DNA from 2 places in the Streptomyces sp. NPDC059373 genome. Region 1 is predicted to be linked to the other one. Evidence: riboswitches for the same ligand, from Rfam matches in the RefSeq annotation. Region 1 holds a riboswitch; the other holds the start of a gene.
The links. A riboswitch is a leader RNA that binds a small molecule or an ion and turns the genes downstream of it on or off. The one in region 1 is predicted to bind glycine.
Positions count from the first base shown of each region.

Region 1 (8,067 bases):
TGGACAACGACCCGAACCAGCAGAGCGCCCCCAACGCCCCGCAGGCCCCCGAGGTCCCGGCTGCTCCGCAGGCCCCGCAGGCCCCGGACCAGCCCAACGCCCCGGAGAACGCCGTCACCCCGCAGGCCCCGGAAGCCCCCCAGGCTCCTCAGGCCCCGCAGGACCAGCAGGCTCCGGCCGCCCCGCAGGCTCCGGCGGCGGACCCGCAGGCCCCTGCGGCTCCCGCGGTTGCCCCGCAGCTCAACGCGCCGCAGATCGCGGAGACCGCCGAGAGCACCGGCTGAAAGAAATCCCGCACCGTGGCCCGGGCCGCTCAGCCTTCGCAGTCGAACGCGATGGCACCGAGCGCCCGGGCCGCGGCGCGATCCAGCAGTACCGCCGACACGCACGCAGCCGGCAGCTTCCCGGCCCGCGCCGCCGCCACCAGCCGCCGCGTGGCCCTGCGATGCCTGGCCATCGCGTACGCCGACACCCCGCGCCCGCGTGAGCGCTGCCCGTCCCGGGCGGCCTCCTCGGTCACGTCGAGCACCAGCAGATGCATGCCCCGGCCGCGCACTGCGGCCTGCCGGGCGAGCCAGTTCCGTACCCACGGCAGCGTTCCGCAGTCGTGGACGACCACGCTGTCCCCCGAGCGCAGTGCCCGCCGCATCCCGGCGTAGTGCGCGATCCGCACCAGCGGGCGGTAGACGGTGTAGGGCAGCCGCCGCGGCAGCCGCGCCGCCCAACGCAGCCGTACGTCCTGCGAGTCGATCAGCCGGGCGTCCTTCGCGCGCCGCATCAGGGTGCTCTTGCCGCCGCCGGGCAGGCCGGACACGACGAGCACGTCGCCGGCGGGGTAGCTGAGCGTCCGGACGGCGAGTCCGCGCAGGTCGGTCAGCCGCCCGGGCCTGGTCCGTGCCGGGACCCGAACCGCCCGCCGGGGTGCGGCCACGCCCCTCGCTGTCGCGTACGAACCGCTCAGACCCACCGGCACAGCGATCGCCCTCCCCGTCCCATATCTTCAAGAAAGGGTAATGGGGAGACCAACAGCTTCCTATGAGCGCGTCGTGATCGGGACGGGGCCGGGACCCCGCCGGGACACGATCGCGACAAGACCCGGAGCGCGTGCAATGATGGCCGCTCAATCTCATACAGGCCGTTCGAGGCCGCGCGGGAGAGCCCCGACCGGGTGACCGGAAGGGCGCCGAAGGAGCAAGTCCTCCCTTGAATCTCTCAGGCACAGTTACCGCGCGGACGAGGCACATCTGAAAAGCGGGCAGCCCCTCGCGGTGCGCTGCCCCACCCAAGGTGCAAACCTCGGTCCCCGTCAGGGGTCCAGGTGAACCTCTCAGGTTCCGATGACAGATGGGGAGGAGTCCTCGCCACGCCTGCCTTCTGGGAGCCCCGTCCGATGATGACGCCGACGCCTGCCGCCCCCCGCCGTACCGCGCTCGACGCGCTGCACCGCGCGCTCGGCGCCACGATGACCGACTTCGCCGGCTGGGACATGCCGCTGCGCTACGGCAGCGAGCGCGACGAGCACAACGCCGTACGCACCCGGGCCGGGCTCTTCGACCTCTCCCACATGGGCGAGATCACGGTCACCGGCCCGCAGGCCGGGCAGGCCCTGGACCACGCACTCGTCGGCCACATCTCCGCGCTCGCGGCCGGCCGGGCCCGCTACACCATGATCTGCCAGGAGGACGGCGGCATCCTGGACGACCTGATCGTCTACCGGCTGGACGAGTCCGAGTTCATGGTCGTCGCCAACGCCTCCAACGCCCAGGTGGTGCTCGATGCGGTCACCGCCCGGGCGGCCGGCTTCGAGGCGGACGTACGGGACGACCGGGACGCGTACGCGCTGATCGCGGTCCAGGGCCCGGAGTCGCCGGGGATCCTGGCCTCGCTGACCGATGCCGACCTGGACGGGCTGAAGTACTACGCCGGGCTGCCCGGCACCGTGGCCGGCGTCCCGGCGCTGATCGCCCGCACGGGCTACACCGGCGAGGACGGCTTCGAGCTCTTCGTGGCCCCGGCCGACGCCGAGAAGCTGTGGCAGGCGATCACCGAGGCGGGTTCGCCGGTGGGCCTCGTGCCGTGCGGGCTGTCGTGCCGGGACACGCTGCGGCTGGAGGCGGGGATGCCGCTGTACGGGCACGAGCTGACGGCCGCGCTCACCCCCTTCGACGCCGGGCTCGGCCGGGTCGTGAAGTTCGACAAGCCCGGTGACTTCGTGGGCCGCGAGGCGCTCCGGGCCGCCGCCGACCGGCCCGTCCGCAAGCTGGTCGGCCTGGTCGCCGAGGGCCGCCGGGTCCCCCGGGCGGGCTACCCCGTCGTCGCCGACGGCAAGGTCATCGGCGAGGTCACCTCCGGCGCGCCGTCCCCGACCCTGGGCAAGCCGATCGCCATCGCGTACGTGGACGCCGAGCACGCGGCGCCGGGCACCGAGGGCGTGGGAGTCGACATCCGCGGTACGCATGAGCCGTACGAGGTCGTCGCGCTTCCCTTCTACAAGCGCGCCCGCTGAAACCCCTCAACACCCCTTTCACGAGCACACCACCGCATCCAGGAGAATCAGGTCATGAGCAACCCCCAGCAGCTGCGCTACAGCAAGGAGCACGAGTGGGTCTCCGCCGCCGAGGCGGGAGTCTCCACCGTGGGCATCACTTCGCACGCCGCCGACGCGCTCGGCGATGTCGTGTACGTCCAGCTCCCGGAGGTCGGCTCCACGGTCACCGCGGGCGACACCTGCGGTGAGCTGGAGTCGACCAAGTCGGTCAGCGACCTGTACGCGCCGGTCACCGGCGAGGTCACCGAGGTCAACCAGGACGTCGTGGACGACCCGGCACTGGTGAACTCCGCCCCCTTCGAGGGCGGCTGGCTCTTCAAGGTGAAGGTCGGCGAGGAGCCGGACGACCTGCTCTCCGCCGACGAGTACGCCTCCTTCACCGGCAACTGACCTGACGTAGGAACCAGATCGGGATACTGATGTCTCTCCTCAACAGCTCCTTGCACGAACTCGACCCCGACGTCGCCGCCGCCGTCGACGCCGAGCTCGACCGCCAGCAGTCCACCCTGGAAATGATCGCCTCCGAGAACTTCGCCCCGGTCGCGGTGCTCGAGGCCCAGGGCTCAGTGCTCACCAACAAGTACGCGGAGGGCTACCCCGGCCGCCGCTACTACGGTGGCTGCGAGCACGTCGACGTCGTCGAGCAGCTCGCCATCGACCGCGTCAAGGCGCTCTTCGGCGCCGAGCACGCCAACGTACAGCCGCACTCGGGCGCGCAGGCCAACGCCGCCGCGATGTTCGCGCTGCTCTCCCCCGGTGACACGATCCTGGGCCTGAGCCTCGCCCACGGCGGGCACCTCACCCACGGCATGAAGATCAACTTCTCCGGCAAGCTCTACAACGTGGTGCCCTACCACGTGGACGCCGAGACCGGTCTGGTCGACATGGAGGAGGTCGAGCGCCTCGCCAAGGAGAACCAGCCCAAGCTGATCGTCGCCGGCTGGTCCGCCTATCCGCGCCAGCTCGACTTCGCCGCCTTCCGCCGCATCGCGGACGAGGTCGGCGCCTACCTGATGGTCGACATGGCGCACTTCGCGGGCCTGGTGGCGGCGGGTCTGCACCCCTCCCCCGTCCCGTACGCGGACGTGGTGACCACCACGACCCACAAGACGCTCGGCGGCCCGCGCGGCGGTGTCATCCTCTCCAAGGCCGAGCTGGCCAAGAAGATCAACTCCGCGGTCTTCCCCGGCCAGCAGGGCGGCCCGCTGGAGCACGTCATCGCGGCGAAGGCGGTCGCCTTCAAGGTCGCGGCGTCCGACGACTTCAAGGACCGCCAGGTCCGTACCCTCGAAGGCGCCAAGATCCTCGCCGAGCGTCTGGTCCAGCCGGACCTGACCGAGGCGGGCGTCTCGGTGCTGTCGGGCGGCACGGACGTGCACCTCGTCCTGGTCGACCTCCGCAACAGCGAGCTCGACGGCCAGCAGGCGGAGGACCGTCTCCACGAGGTCGGCATCACCGTCAACCGCAACGCCATCCCGAACGACCCCCGTCCCCCGATGGTCACCTCGGGCCTGCGCATCGGCACCCCCGCCCTTGCCACCCGCGGCTTCACCGCCGAGGACTTCCGCGAGGTCGCCGACATCATCGCCGAGGCCCTCAAGCCCGGCTTCGACGCCGACCAGTCCAAGGCGCTCGGTGCCCGGGTCTCCGCCCTCGCGGCGAAGCACCCGCTCTACCCCGGCCTCAAGAAGTAATACGTACGTCCCGGTGGGGGCGGCCCGGTCCCGTTCCCGGCGCCCCCACCAACCCCACCCAGGGAGTCACCCGTGGCCATCTCGGTCTTCGACCTCTTCTCGATCGGCATAGGCCCGTCCAGCTCCCACACCGTGGGCCCCATGCGCGCCGCCCGCATATTCGCCCGCCGCCTCAAGAACGAGGGCCTGCTGGCGCACGTCACCTCCGTCCGCGCCGAGCTCTTCGGCTCCCTCGGCGCCACCGGCCACGGCCACGGCACCCCCAAAGCCGTCCTCCTCGGCCTGGAGGGCAACTCCCCCCGCACGGTCGACGTCGAGAACGCCGACGCCGAGGTCGAGCGAATCCGTACCTCCCGGCGGCTCAACCTCCTGGGCACCCATGAGATCGAATTCGACGAGTCGTCCCAGCTCATCCTCCACCGCCGCCGCTCCCTGCCGTACCACGCCAACGGCATGACCCTCTTCGCGTACGACACCGACGGCGCACCCCTGCTGGAGAAGACGTACTACTCCGTCGGCGGCGGCTTCGTCGTCGACGAGGACGCGGTCGGCGAGGACCGCATCAAGCTCGACGACACCGTCCTGAAGTACCCCTTCCGCACCGGCGACGAGCTGCTGCGGCTCTCCCACGACACCGGCCTGTCCATCTCCGGCCTCATGCTGGAGAACGAGAAGTCCTGGCGCACCGAGACCGAGATCCGCGGAGGCCTCCTCGAGATCTGGGGCGTCATGCAGGCCTGCGTCGCCCGCGGCATGTCCCGCGAAGGCATCCTCCCCGGAGGACTGAAGGTCCGCCGCCGCGCCGCCAACTCTGCCCGCCAGCTCCGCTCCGAAGGCGACGCCCTCGCCCACGCCATGGAGTGGATCACCCTCTACGCGATGGCCGTCAACGAGGAGAACGCCGCCGGCGGCCGCGTCGTCACCGCCCCCACCAACGGCGCCGCCGGCATCATCCCCGCCGTCCTCCACTACTACGTCAACTTCGTCCCTGGCGCCGATGACGACGGCGTCGTCCGCTTCCTCCTCGCCGCCGGCGCCATCGGCATGCTCTTCAAGGAGAACGCCTCCATCTCCGGCGCCGAAGTCGGCTGCCAGGGCGAAGTCGGCTCCGCCTGCTCCATGGCCGCCGGCGGCCTCGCCGAAGTCCTCGGCGGCTCCCCCGAAAAAGTCGAGAACGCCGCCGAAATCGGCATGGAACACAACCTCGGCCTCACCTGCGACCCCGTCGGCGGCCTCGTCCAGATCCCCTGCATCGAACGCAACGGCATGGCCGCCGTCAAGGCCGTCACCGCCGCCCGCATGGCCATGCGCGGCGACGGACGCCACCACGTCTCCCTCGACAAGGTCATCAAGACCATGAAGGAGACCGGCGCCGACATGAAGGTCAAGTACAAGGAGACCTCGCGCGGAGGACTCGCGGTCAACGTCATCGAGTGCTGACGGAACACACGCTGGTCTGCGGCTTCGTCTCTTTCGGGGCTGTCAGGGCCTTCCCTGCTTGCACCGCGAAAAGTCCCTGGAAAGTCCCTCGGACAGAGCTGAAAGTCCCTGAAAAGTCCCTGGGAAATCCCTCGCGAATGGGCGTCTGGTCCGGGGGTTGGCGGCACCTGCTCAAGGGCGAATGTCCCTCGGCCAAAGCCGCCCGGCGGCTCATCGCGGAGCAGACATCGGCAACGTGATGACCCGCACCTCCGGTGCGGGTCAGGGTTATCCGCGACGTGCGGCCAGACCTCTGGGGTCCTCCACGGCGCCGCCTGGGGATACAAACCCGGCACCTACGGCTGCGCCATGCCCCGGGGCGTTGCCGCACTTCGTCCTCGCGGGGGCAGTCGGCCCCTTCGGCCGCCTGTGTCCCGGCGTTCTCGGGTGAGGCGCGGCAGGGGCTGCCTGGGGCGCACAGCTGCCGTGCCGACGCGGGGAGTTGTCATGTGCGGATGAGGAGTAGGGGGCCGGACTGCGTCCCGGCGGCTCTCGCGCCGGCGCGGTGCGTCCGGCATCGTCGGGCCCTATTCGGCGATCGCCGTGCTGTAGGTCCACCGGAGGACAGGCAGACGGCAGCCGTCGATCTCGACGGTCTCGTCGGTGAGTTCGTAGTGCTCGTGGCGGCCGTAGTAGGCCAGAATCACTCGCTCCGGCGGGCCCTCTGTCTCGGCCGACCGCACCCCTTCCAAGGCTGCCGGTCCACCCTTGAGCAGAATGTCGTACATGGTCATCGCTCCTGTCGTATGTGCTGAGGAGAGTCGGGTTCACTCCGGACAACCGAAACGAACCGGCGGACGGTCACGGAATATCGAGGCTGGTCGTGCGGTCCCTGTCAGGGGGAGACGAGAGCGAGGTACGCGGGGAGATCGCTCACGGGCACCCCGTCGATCGCCATCAGGTTCTCCGCCAACATCCAGACGGCGATGGTTGTGCTGACCCAGCCGACACCGGCCATGACCCGTACCGCCGAGCCCTTCGCTCCGGGAATCTGCGTCAGTCCCCGGTAGATGAGCGGTGTGCCGCCCGCCTGCCACGTCTGTCGCATGAGGGCTAGCGGGGCGGTGCACAGACCGCCGAGGATGAGGGTGTCCAGCGGTGCGATCTGGTACCAGTGCCCGCCCCAGAGCGAAAGCGCCTGCACCCACTCCGCGTACATGTCCATCGAGTAGGTGCCCGCCATGATGAGCGCTATCTCGACCATTCCCTGGATCAGGAAACTAGCCAGAAAGAGCACCCCGAAACGCCGCGCCGCTCCCCAGTCGGGCCGACTGTGGAAGAGCCGCCGGGTCACGCGGTCGACGATGAGGATGGGGAGCATCATCGCGGCGTAGTCCAGCCCGCCGGGCGAGATCACTGTGGCGAACTCGTCGCCGTAGTACATGGCGTTGCCGAGGAAGGGGACATCCGTGAGCCAGGTGTCCCAGTGGAACACGTACGGGTTCCACTGCAAGGCACGTCCGCAGAAGACGTCCAGCCACATGGTCAGGAGCCAGCCGAGAAAGATCGTCGTATCGAAGCCGGGACGGCCCAAACGCCGCCACTCGCGCGCGGCGATGACCGCGCACCCTATGACCGCGAGGAGGATCACCACTTCGGTGATCCGGACCGTCACCGCAGTCAGGTCCGGCAGCGATGGAGGGCGGGTGTACGTGATCTTCCACCCACCCCGTGCGGCCCAGTGAGCCAGCGTCCATGCCTGCATGCCGAGGAACAGCAAGCCGAGCACCGCGAACACCCGTCCAGGGGCGAGCAACCGCTTTCTGATCACGTGCTCCGCAGCGGTGTCCTGGTAGTTATGACGCACCGTCATTCCTGTCCCCTTCCCAACTCCTGTCGCGGCTTCACACGAGGGCTGCCAGTTGGCGCCCGCGGTCCCGGCTGCAACCGGGACCTACCGGCCGGCGAGTACGGATCCGGCGAACAGCGCCGCGTCGAAGGCGACGCGGGCGCGCGTGACGGCAGGCCCGGATCACCAGGTTGGCGACCCGCACGATGCGGACCGCGCAGACCGCTGCCCATGCCCAGAGCGCCATGACCCACGAGTTGGAGACGGTGCTGTTCCCGTTGCCGGTGACGCGCGGTTTTTCGTCGGCGGTCCCGGGGGTGAGGACGGTGGATTGCACCACGACGGCGAGAATGCCGACCGCATCCCACAGCAGGACGGGGCGGACTTTGGTGCGCCGTCGGCCGGTCGGCGGCGGTGTGGCGGGGTGGGCGCGCAGCGCGGATCACAGTTGTTCCCTCGTGGCGGAATGGGCAGCATGATCTGGGTGCGGTTCTGGGACCGGGTGATGGCGGGGTGGTGCACCGGGACCGAGCAGGACGTCCCACAGAGCGGCGGGA
Region 1 is NZ_JBHYXC010000026.1:27,156-35,222, forward strand. It holds gene ACFXJ5_RS28410 (hypothetical protein) at 1-284, shown strand, start outside; gene ACFXJ5_RS28415 (AAA family ATPase) at 314-931, opposite strand; glycine riboswitch at 1,141-1,238, shown strand; gene gcvT (glycine cleavage system aminomethyltransferase GcvT) at 1,394-2,506, shown strand; gene gcvH (glycine cleavage system protein GcvH) at 2,561-2,938, shown strand; gene glyA (serine hydroxymethyltransferase) at 2,968-4,242, shown strand; gene ACFXJ5_RS28435 (L-serine ammonia-lyase) at 4,315-5,682, shown strand; gene ACFXJ5_RS28440 (DUF5988 family protein) at 6,249-6,449, opposite strand; gene ACFXJ5_RS28445 (spirocyclase AveC family protein) at 6,557-7,534, opposite strand; gene ACFXJ5_RS28450 (NAD(P)/FAD-dependent oxidoreductase) at 7,953-8,067, opposite strand, start outside.

Region 2 (8,067 bases), on a different contig from region 1:
TCGGGGCCGTGGTAGACCGCGTACATCCCGGCCATGACGGCGAGCAGCACCTGCGCGGTGCAGATGTTGCTGGTGGCCTTCTCGCGGCGGATGTGCTGCTCGCGGGTCTGCAGGGCCAGCCGGTACGCCTTGTTGCCGTCGGCGTCGACCGAGACACCGACCAGACGGCCGGGCAGGCTGCGGGCGAACTGCGCGCGCACCGCCATGTATCCGGCGTGCGGGCCGCCGAAGCCCATGGGTACGCCGAAGCGCTGGGTGGTGCCGACGGCGATGTCCGCGCCCAGCTCGCCGGGCGAGGTGAGCAGGGTCAGCGCGAGGAGGTCGGCGGAGACGGTGACGACCGCGCCGAGGCCGTGCGCCTGCTCGATGACCGGCTTGAGGTCGCGTACGGCACCGGAGGCGCCCGGGTACTGCAGCAGGACGCCGAAGACACCGCGCTCGGCGACCTCGGCCGGGATGCCGTCGGACAGGTCGGCGACGACCACCTCGACGCCGGTGGGCTCGGCACGGGTCTGGATGACGGCGGTGGTCTGCGGGAAGGTGTCGGCGTCGACCAGGAAGACGCCGTCCTTGATCTTGCCGACCCGGCGGGACAGGGCCATCGCCTCGGCGGCGGCGGTGCCCTCGTCGAGCAGCGACGCGCCGGAGGTGGGGAGTCCGGTGAGGTCGGCGACCACGGTCTGGAAGTTGAGCAGCGCCTCCAGGCGGCCCTGCGAAATCTCCGGCTGGTAGGGCGTGTAGGCCGTGTACCAGGCCGGGTTCTCCATGACGTTGCGCAGGATCACCGGCGGGGTGAAGGTGCCGTAGTAGCCGAGGCCGATCATCGGGTGCAGCACCTGGTTGCGGTCGGCCAGCGAGCGCAGCTCGGCCAGGACGTCGGCCTCGGTGCGGGCGGCCGGAAGGCTCAGTGCCTGGGCGCTCTTGATGGCGGCCGGCACGGCGACGGCGGTCAGCTCGTCGAGCGAGCCGTAGCCGATCTGGGCGAGCATCTTGGCCTGGGCTGCCCGGTCGGGGCCGATGTGGCGGCCGGCGAAGGGAATGCCGCGCTCCAGCTCGGAGAGTGGGATGCGGTTGGCGGTCATCTGCGGAGGCCTCCTGGTCTGACGCACTGGCCTGACTCGATTGGGGCCTCCCCCTCTGTCATCTGAACCTGAGAGCTTCACCGCCCCGCGCGAGCGGAACGACTTTCACCGTCGGTGAGGCAGCGCCCCGAGGACGTCAGTGTCCTGAGACTCTTCCTGCTTTCCAGAGTGACCTCACCCATGCGGTACGGATGCCTGAGAGATTCCGGGGAGGAGTTGCTCCTTCGGCGCCCGGCTTGCCTGCACTGCCGGGACTCTCCCGCACGGGGTCTGCGGCCGCTGCCAGCCTACCAGCGCGACTCCCGACGCCGACATGTGACAGAAGGTGGCTTTCGTGACTAAATAGGATCAATTACGAGCAGTTGGAGGAACCGTGCAGACCGGTATCGATCCGCGCAGCCTGATCGGCCGCAGGGCCTTCGACATCAACGGAGTGAAGATCGGCACCGTCGACGAGGTCTACCTCGACGACGCGACCGGCCGGCCCGAATGGGCCGCCGTCCGGACCGGCCTCTTCAGCCGTGACGCCTTCGTCCCCCTGGAGCCCAGCGAGTTCGTCGAGGACCACCTTCGCGTCCCCTTCGACAAGGCCCTCATCAAGGACGCCCCCGACTTCGGCGTCGGCCGCCACCTCTCCCCCGAGCAGGAGCTCCAGCTCTACCACCACTACGGCCTGGAGGTCCCGTTCCCCGACGGCACGGCCGACCACGACTTCGGCACCCTGGCGGGCGAAAGCTGAGCGGCGAGGTCACTCCGACCGCCGTACCAGTGGCAGCGGCTCCGACGGCTCCAGGTCAGGCGCCTCCACCGGGAAGGTCCGCACCCTTCCCGGCACCAGCGACCACGGCTCCTCGAACCGTACGGTGACCCGGCCGACGCCACTGCCCTGCACCCAACCGGCGCCGTACACGGCATGCCGTACGTCCTGCCCGGGCAGCCAGCGCCGGATCGGCGCCGGCTCGTCCGCCGGGGTGGCCGCCACCGTGGGGCTGTCGATCGCCTCGTCGGCGGCCACGGCCTCCGCCGCCTGGGCGAACAGATCCTCCTGGGTGAAGTCGGCGAGCCCCGAGACGCCCACCCCGAGCAGCCGGACCCCGCCGGTCGTGTCCACGGCCTCGATCAGCCGCCCGGCCGTCTCGCGGACGACCGCCGGGTCGTCGGTCGGGGCCCGCAGCGTCTCGGAGCGGGTGAGCGTGCTGAAGTCGAAGCGCCGCACCTTGATCACCACGGTCCGCCCTGACCGCCCGGCGCCCCGCAGCCGCTTCACGCACCGGTCGGCCAGCCGGTCCAGCTCGGTCCTGACACGTATCCGGTCCGTCAGGTCGACGTCGAAGGTGTCCTCGACCGAGATCGACTTGTGCTCCCGCTCCGCGACCACCGGCCGGTCGTCCAGGCCCGCGGCCATGGCGTACAGCGACGCGCCGTGCGCCTTGCCCAGCAGCCGTACGAGCTCCGCCTCCCCCGCGTGCCGTACCTCCGCGATCGTGGCGAGCCCGGCCCGGCGCAGGTGCTCGGCGGTGGCCGGGCCGACCCCCGGAAGTGTGCGGGCCGTCATGGGGTCGAGCAGCGCGCGCTCGGTGCCGGGGTCGACGACGACCAGGCCGTCCGGCTTGGCCTCCTCCGAGGCGATCTTGGCGAGCAGCTTGGACGCCGCGAGGCCCACCGATGCCGTAAGCCCGGTGGCCGCCCTGATGTCGGCCCGCAGCTTCTCCGCCACCGCCCGGGGCCGGTCGCCGATCCCACCCGCCTCCAGGTCGACGAAGGCCTCGTCGAGGCTCAGCGGCTCCACCAGCGGTGACAGCTCCCCCAGCAGCCCCATCACCACGTCGCTGACCTGACGGTAGAGCTCGAAGCGCGGGATCAGATACGCCGCGTTCGGGCACAGCCGCCGGGCGTGCGCCATGGCCATGGCCGAGTGCACGCCGTGCACCCGGGCCTCGTACGACGCCGTCGCGACCACTCCGCGCGGTCCGAGGCCACCGACGACGACCGGCTTCCCCCGAAGACTCGGCTTCGACGCCTGCTCGACGGCAGCGAAAAACGCGTCCATGTCGAGGTGCAGGATCGTCGGCGCGCTTCTCACAGTACCGATGCTGCCTCACGCCACTGACACTCGCCGTACGTGTGTACGACGGCTGTACCGCGACGCCTATCCCGCGCGGTTGCGGCGCCGCGCCAGCTCGTCGGCCGGGTTGTGCCCCGCCAGGGTCTCGCCGGTGTCGACCCGCTCGCCGTGCAACTGCGCGAGCACGCTCTCAACCTCGCGCCAGACCACGCCGACGGCGATCCCGAAGATGCCCTGGCCGCCCTGGAGCAGCGAGACCACCTCGTCGGGGGACGAGCACTCGTAGACCGTGGCGCCGTCGCTCATCAGCGTCATCCGGGCCAGCTCGCCGGGCCCGGAGGAGCGCAGGTGCTGGACGGCGGTGCGGATGTTCTGCAGGGACACGCCCGTGTCGAGCAGCCGCTTGACGATCTTGAGGACGACCACGTCCCGGAAGCTGTAGAGCCGCTGGGTGCCCGATCCGTACGCAGGCCGGATGCTCGGCTCGACCAGTCCGGTGCGGGCCCAGTAGTCCAACTGGCGGTAGGTGATGCCGGTGGCAGCGCAGGCCGTGGGGCCGCGGTAGCCGATGGTCTCGGATGCCGTCTCCGGCCCGGGGCCCGGTACGGGGGCAGGTGCAGGTGCGGACGGCTCACCGCCGCCCCCGCCGGCTGCCATCGCGGAGTGCCGGGCCAGGGCCCCACGCAGCGGATACGGGCCGCCTGCGGCCATTCCGTCGCCGGTGCTGATCACGCCGACCTCCGTCCCTTCTCATCCCTCCGGGCGCGTGCACGTGCCGTTGGGACTTACCTCCTCGACGGTAGGCAGTCACTCCGGGTGCGTCAACGATCGCCACGCTCGGCACGCCGAGTGATATCAACCCCAAGAGTGGTTTCGCGTGTCCACCCGAGGGGTATCGCTAGGCGAATGGTCGCAAGCCGGGCGGCGTAAAGGTCACTGGCTGCTCGTGCCGAAGTCCTCCGGCGAGATCTGGTCGAGGAACTCGCGGAACTTCTCCACCTCGTCCTCCTGCTCGTCCGGGATGGCGATGCCCGCGTCGTCCAGCACGCCCTCACTCCCGTAGATCGGGGTCCCGGTGCGCAGCGCCAGCGCTATGGCGTCGGAGGGGCGGGCGCTGACCTCGACACCGCTGGCAAACACCAGCTCGGCGTAGAAGACGCCCTCCCGAAGGTCCGTGATCCTGACCTCGGCCAGCGTCTGACCGACAGCCTCGAGCACATCCTTGAACAGATCATGGGTCAGCGGCCGCGCCGGGGTCATCCCCTGCTGCGCGAAAGCGATGGCTGTGGCCTCCCCGGGCCCGATCCAGATCGGCAGGTAGCGGTCGCCCCCCACCTCGCGCAGGAGCACGATTGGCTGATTGGAGGGCATTTCCACCCGGACACCCACGACATCGAGCTCGTTCACACAGCAACCCTAGGACGTGCCCGGCAGGTTTGGGTAGTCGGGGACCCGGTCGCCGCCCTCCCCGGGGCCCGCCGGCGGTCAGAACAGCCGCACCCGCAGCGCCGACTGGAGCAGTGCGGCGTGCAGCCGCACCGACAGCGCCGTCAGCTCCCGGGCAGTGCTTTCCGCATGCGTCCTGGTCTGCGGATTGCGGTGTCTGCGCAGCGGAGCGACCACCTGTTCGACCAGACCGGCCTCCCGGTCCGCGGCGGCCTTCACGGCCCGCAGGTGGCGCGGCTCCAGGCCGAAGCGGCCCAGCTCGGCGATCAGTTTGCCGATGTTCACCGATTCGGCGTCGTAGTCGCCGTCCGGGCCGGCCTCGACCAGCCCGTACGACTCCCACTGCGCCAGCTCGTCCTCGTCCGCGCCGGTGGCGGCGATGAGCTCCCCACGGCCGATCCGCAGCCCCGCCACCTCCGGCTCCGCCGGACGGTCCAGCAGGTCACGGTGGTCTGCCTGCGCGGGCAGCGGCTGGGGCCCCCTCCCTGCGATGGCCGGGGGCGGCTCTCCCCGGTCGAGGGCGTCGAGATGCTCCCGGATCACCTTGAGCGGCAGATAGTGGTCGCGCTGCATCCGCAGGATATGGCCGAGCCGCTCGACATCACGCACCGCGAACTTCCGGTACCCCGACGGGGTCCGTTGCGGCTCCACCAGGCCCTCCGCCTCCAGAAAACGGATCTTGGAGATGGTGACCTCGGGAAACTCGTCGCGCAGCTGGCTGAGCACCGCCCCGATGCTCAGGAGTCTGCCGTCCGTGGAGGCGGTGCCGTTTCCGGCACCGCCCGACGGTGTACGAAGCATGGACCTTCCCTCGCGGGTCGGATGCGGTCAGATACCTCGCTGGCTCGCGTAGAAGACCAGTCGGTACTTTCCGATCTGCACCTCGTCGCCATTGGCCAGCGGCACCGCGTCGATCCGCTCCCGGTTGACGTAGGTGCCGTTGAGGCTGCCCACGTCGGAGACGGTGAAGCCGCCGTCGGGGCCGCGCCGGAACTCCACATGCCGCCGTGAGACGGTCACGTCGTCCAGGAAGATGTCGCTTTCCGGGTGACGGCCCGCCGTGGTCAGCTCACCGTCCAGCAGGAAGCGGCTCCCCGAGTTCGGACCGCGCCGGACGATCAGCAGCGCCGAGCCCGGCGGCAGCGCGTCCACGGCGGCCTGGGCCTCCACGGACAGCGACGGGATCACGGTCTGACCGGTGGCCTCGGCCTCGTACGCCTCAAGCCCTGAGATGGAGATCGTCGAGGTGGTCTCGGACGCCCGCTCGGGGCCCCCGCCGCGCAGCGGCGCGCCACAGTTGGAGCAGAAGCGACTCGCCTCCGCATTGCGGTGCCCGCACCTCGTACAGACCGGCAAGGACCCTCCACCCGCATTCGAGGTTGATGGTGTCTCGAAACCTATGCGCCCGGACGCGGCAGGGTCAACAGAAGCCACGCCATGACCACCCGAAATGTCGCCACCGGACCCGGGGGCCCCGGCGCGGTCATTCCGGAACAGCGGGCGCTCCTCGCCCGTGCCCTCATCCTGCGCGTGTCGCGGAGCGCGGTGCCGCGCGGTGGCACTGTCACGCTCCTGCCGCGCCCTTTTTCCGAACAACTTTCCGAACAACTTCACGGGCGATTCCCCTTGAATGACATAGACCCGCCCGTGGGGCAGGACGAACCCTCAGTCACGACCAACACACAGTTTCCATCACGCACCACCCGGCGCATGCGGCGACCCCCCGCTTTCTCTTGCCCTCGCCCGAGTACCCCCACTCGTCGCGTTCTCACTAGGATGACGACTGAGCGTAGTCAGGCGCCTTCGACGGCCGCAAGGCATCCACAATGATCTTCTTCGATCGCGTCACATCCGCTGTGGCCTGCTCCTTCTCCAGAGTCTGCACCACTCCGCCGGGGATGTTGAGCGCCGGCTCCAGATCCTGTGGATTGCCGATGACTTTGAACCGGTACGGCTGCGTGACCTTCTTGCCGTCGATCTCCACGCTGCTGCCGCTCTGGGTGAAGTACGTGGCAGCGACGACCCGCACATCGTTGATCTGGATGGCCTCCGCGCCCGCCGCCCGCAGCTCCTGGAGGGTGTCGAGCAGCGTGTCCGACTGAACGGCCCCCTTCGGGTCGCGGATCGTCAGGATGATCCCGGGCCCCTGGGCGGCGACCGTGCCGGCCAGCACACCGAGCTGCTGCGCCTTCTGCTCGGTCTGCTTACGGGCCTCTTCGGCCTGGTTCGAGCTGTTCTCGAGCTCGGTCCGCTGACTGTCCAGGCGCTGCTTCTCGTCCTGGAGCCGCTGCGTACGGTTGTCCAGCTCGTCGAGGATCCGTACCAGGTCCTCCTGGCGCGCCCCGCGCAACGCGCTGTTGTCGCTGGTGGAACGGACCTGGATGGCCAGGCCGAGGCCCAGGACGAACAGCAGCAGCGCCACGATCAGCTGCGCCCGCGTCACCCTCGGCGGCCACAGGCCGGCCTTCAGCCGCTCCCGGCCTGCCGCGGCCGGCGGCGCCGGCACGGTCTCCTCCGGCTCCTCGGGCGGCGTGGCCTTCGGCGTCTCGTCGTTGTGGTCGTCACTCATCGTGCTGTCACGCCCGGAAGACATGGCGGCGGATGGCCGCCGCGTTGGAGAAGATCCGGATGCCCAGGACGACCACCACACCGGTGGAAAGCTGGGATCCGACCCCGAGCTTGTCGCCCAGGAAGACGATCAGGGCCGCGACCACGACATTCGAGAGGAAGGACACGACGAAGACCTTGTCGTCGAAAATCCCGTCGAGCATGGCCCGCAGGCCGCCGAACACCGCGTCGAGCGCGGCGACCACGGCGATCGGCAGGTACGGCTCGACCACCGTCGGAACCACGGGGCGGACCACGAGGCCCACCACGACTCCTACGACGAGGCCCAGTACGGCGATCAATTCGTGCCCTTCCCTGTTTCTGCTGCGCTCTTCCCGGCGCTCGGTGCCGGACTCGCTGTACGGATGATCAGACTCGGGGCCGCCGGCAGCTTGAGTTCGCTCTCGGTCGAGATGCTCGCGCGGATCCCGTAGTTCTGCTCCAGGACATGCAGATACTGGCCGTCCGCACTGTCCTGGAAGGCGGTGCTCAGCCGCTTCCCGTCCCCGATCGCCAGCACCGTGTACGGCGGCGCCAGCGGCTTGTTGTCGACCAGTATGGCGTCACCGGCGGCCCGGATCGCCGACAGCGCCGTGAGCCGCTGGCCGTTGACGGAGATCGCCTCGGCCCCGGAGGACCACAGGCCGTTCACCACCCGCTGCATGTCACGGTCGCGGACCCGGCCGGTGTCCGAGAAGTCGCTGCTGGTGCGCGGATTGCTGCCGCCTCCCGACGAGGCCTCCTTCGCGTCGTCCACGACGAGCTTGACGCCGGGGCCGGTCACCGCGGTTGCGCCGGCCAGCAGCGAGATCCGATCGACATCCGCGACGCCCTGGTCCTTCAGCGCCTGGCGCTGCTTCGCGCTCA
Region 2 is NZ_JBHYXC010000073.1:3,907-11,973, reverse strand. It holds gene gcvP (aminomethyl-transferring glycine dehydrogenase) at 1-1,082, opposite strand, end outside; glycine riboswitch at 1,131-1,254, opposite strand; glycine riboswitch at 1,256-1,354, opposite strand; gene ACFXJ5_RS40025 (PRC-barrel domain-containing protein) at 1,456-1,821, shown strand; gene ACFXJ5_RS40020 (DNA polymerase IV) at 1,831-3,165, opposite strand; gene ACFXJ5_RS40015 (MerR family transcriptional regulator) at 3,232-3,804, opposite strand; gene ACFXJ5_RS40010 (bifunctional nuclease family protein) at 4,081-4,554, opposite strand; gene ftsR (transcriptional regulator FtsR) at 4,633-5,394, opposite strand; gene ACFXJ5_RS40000 (FHA domain-containing protein) at 5,422-5,949, opposite strand; gene ACFXJ5_RS39995 (DUF881 domain-containing protein) at 6,365-7,162, opposite strand; gene ACFXJ5_RS39990 (small basic family protein) at 7,170-7,502, opposite strand; gene ACFXJ5_RS39985 (DUF881 domain-containing protein) at 7,499-8,067, opposite strand, start outside.
Region 2: another riboswitch for glycine. It lies ahead of gcvP (aminomethyl-transferring glycine dehydrogenase); the one in region 1 lies ahead of gcvT (glycine cleavage system aminomethyltransferase GcvT).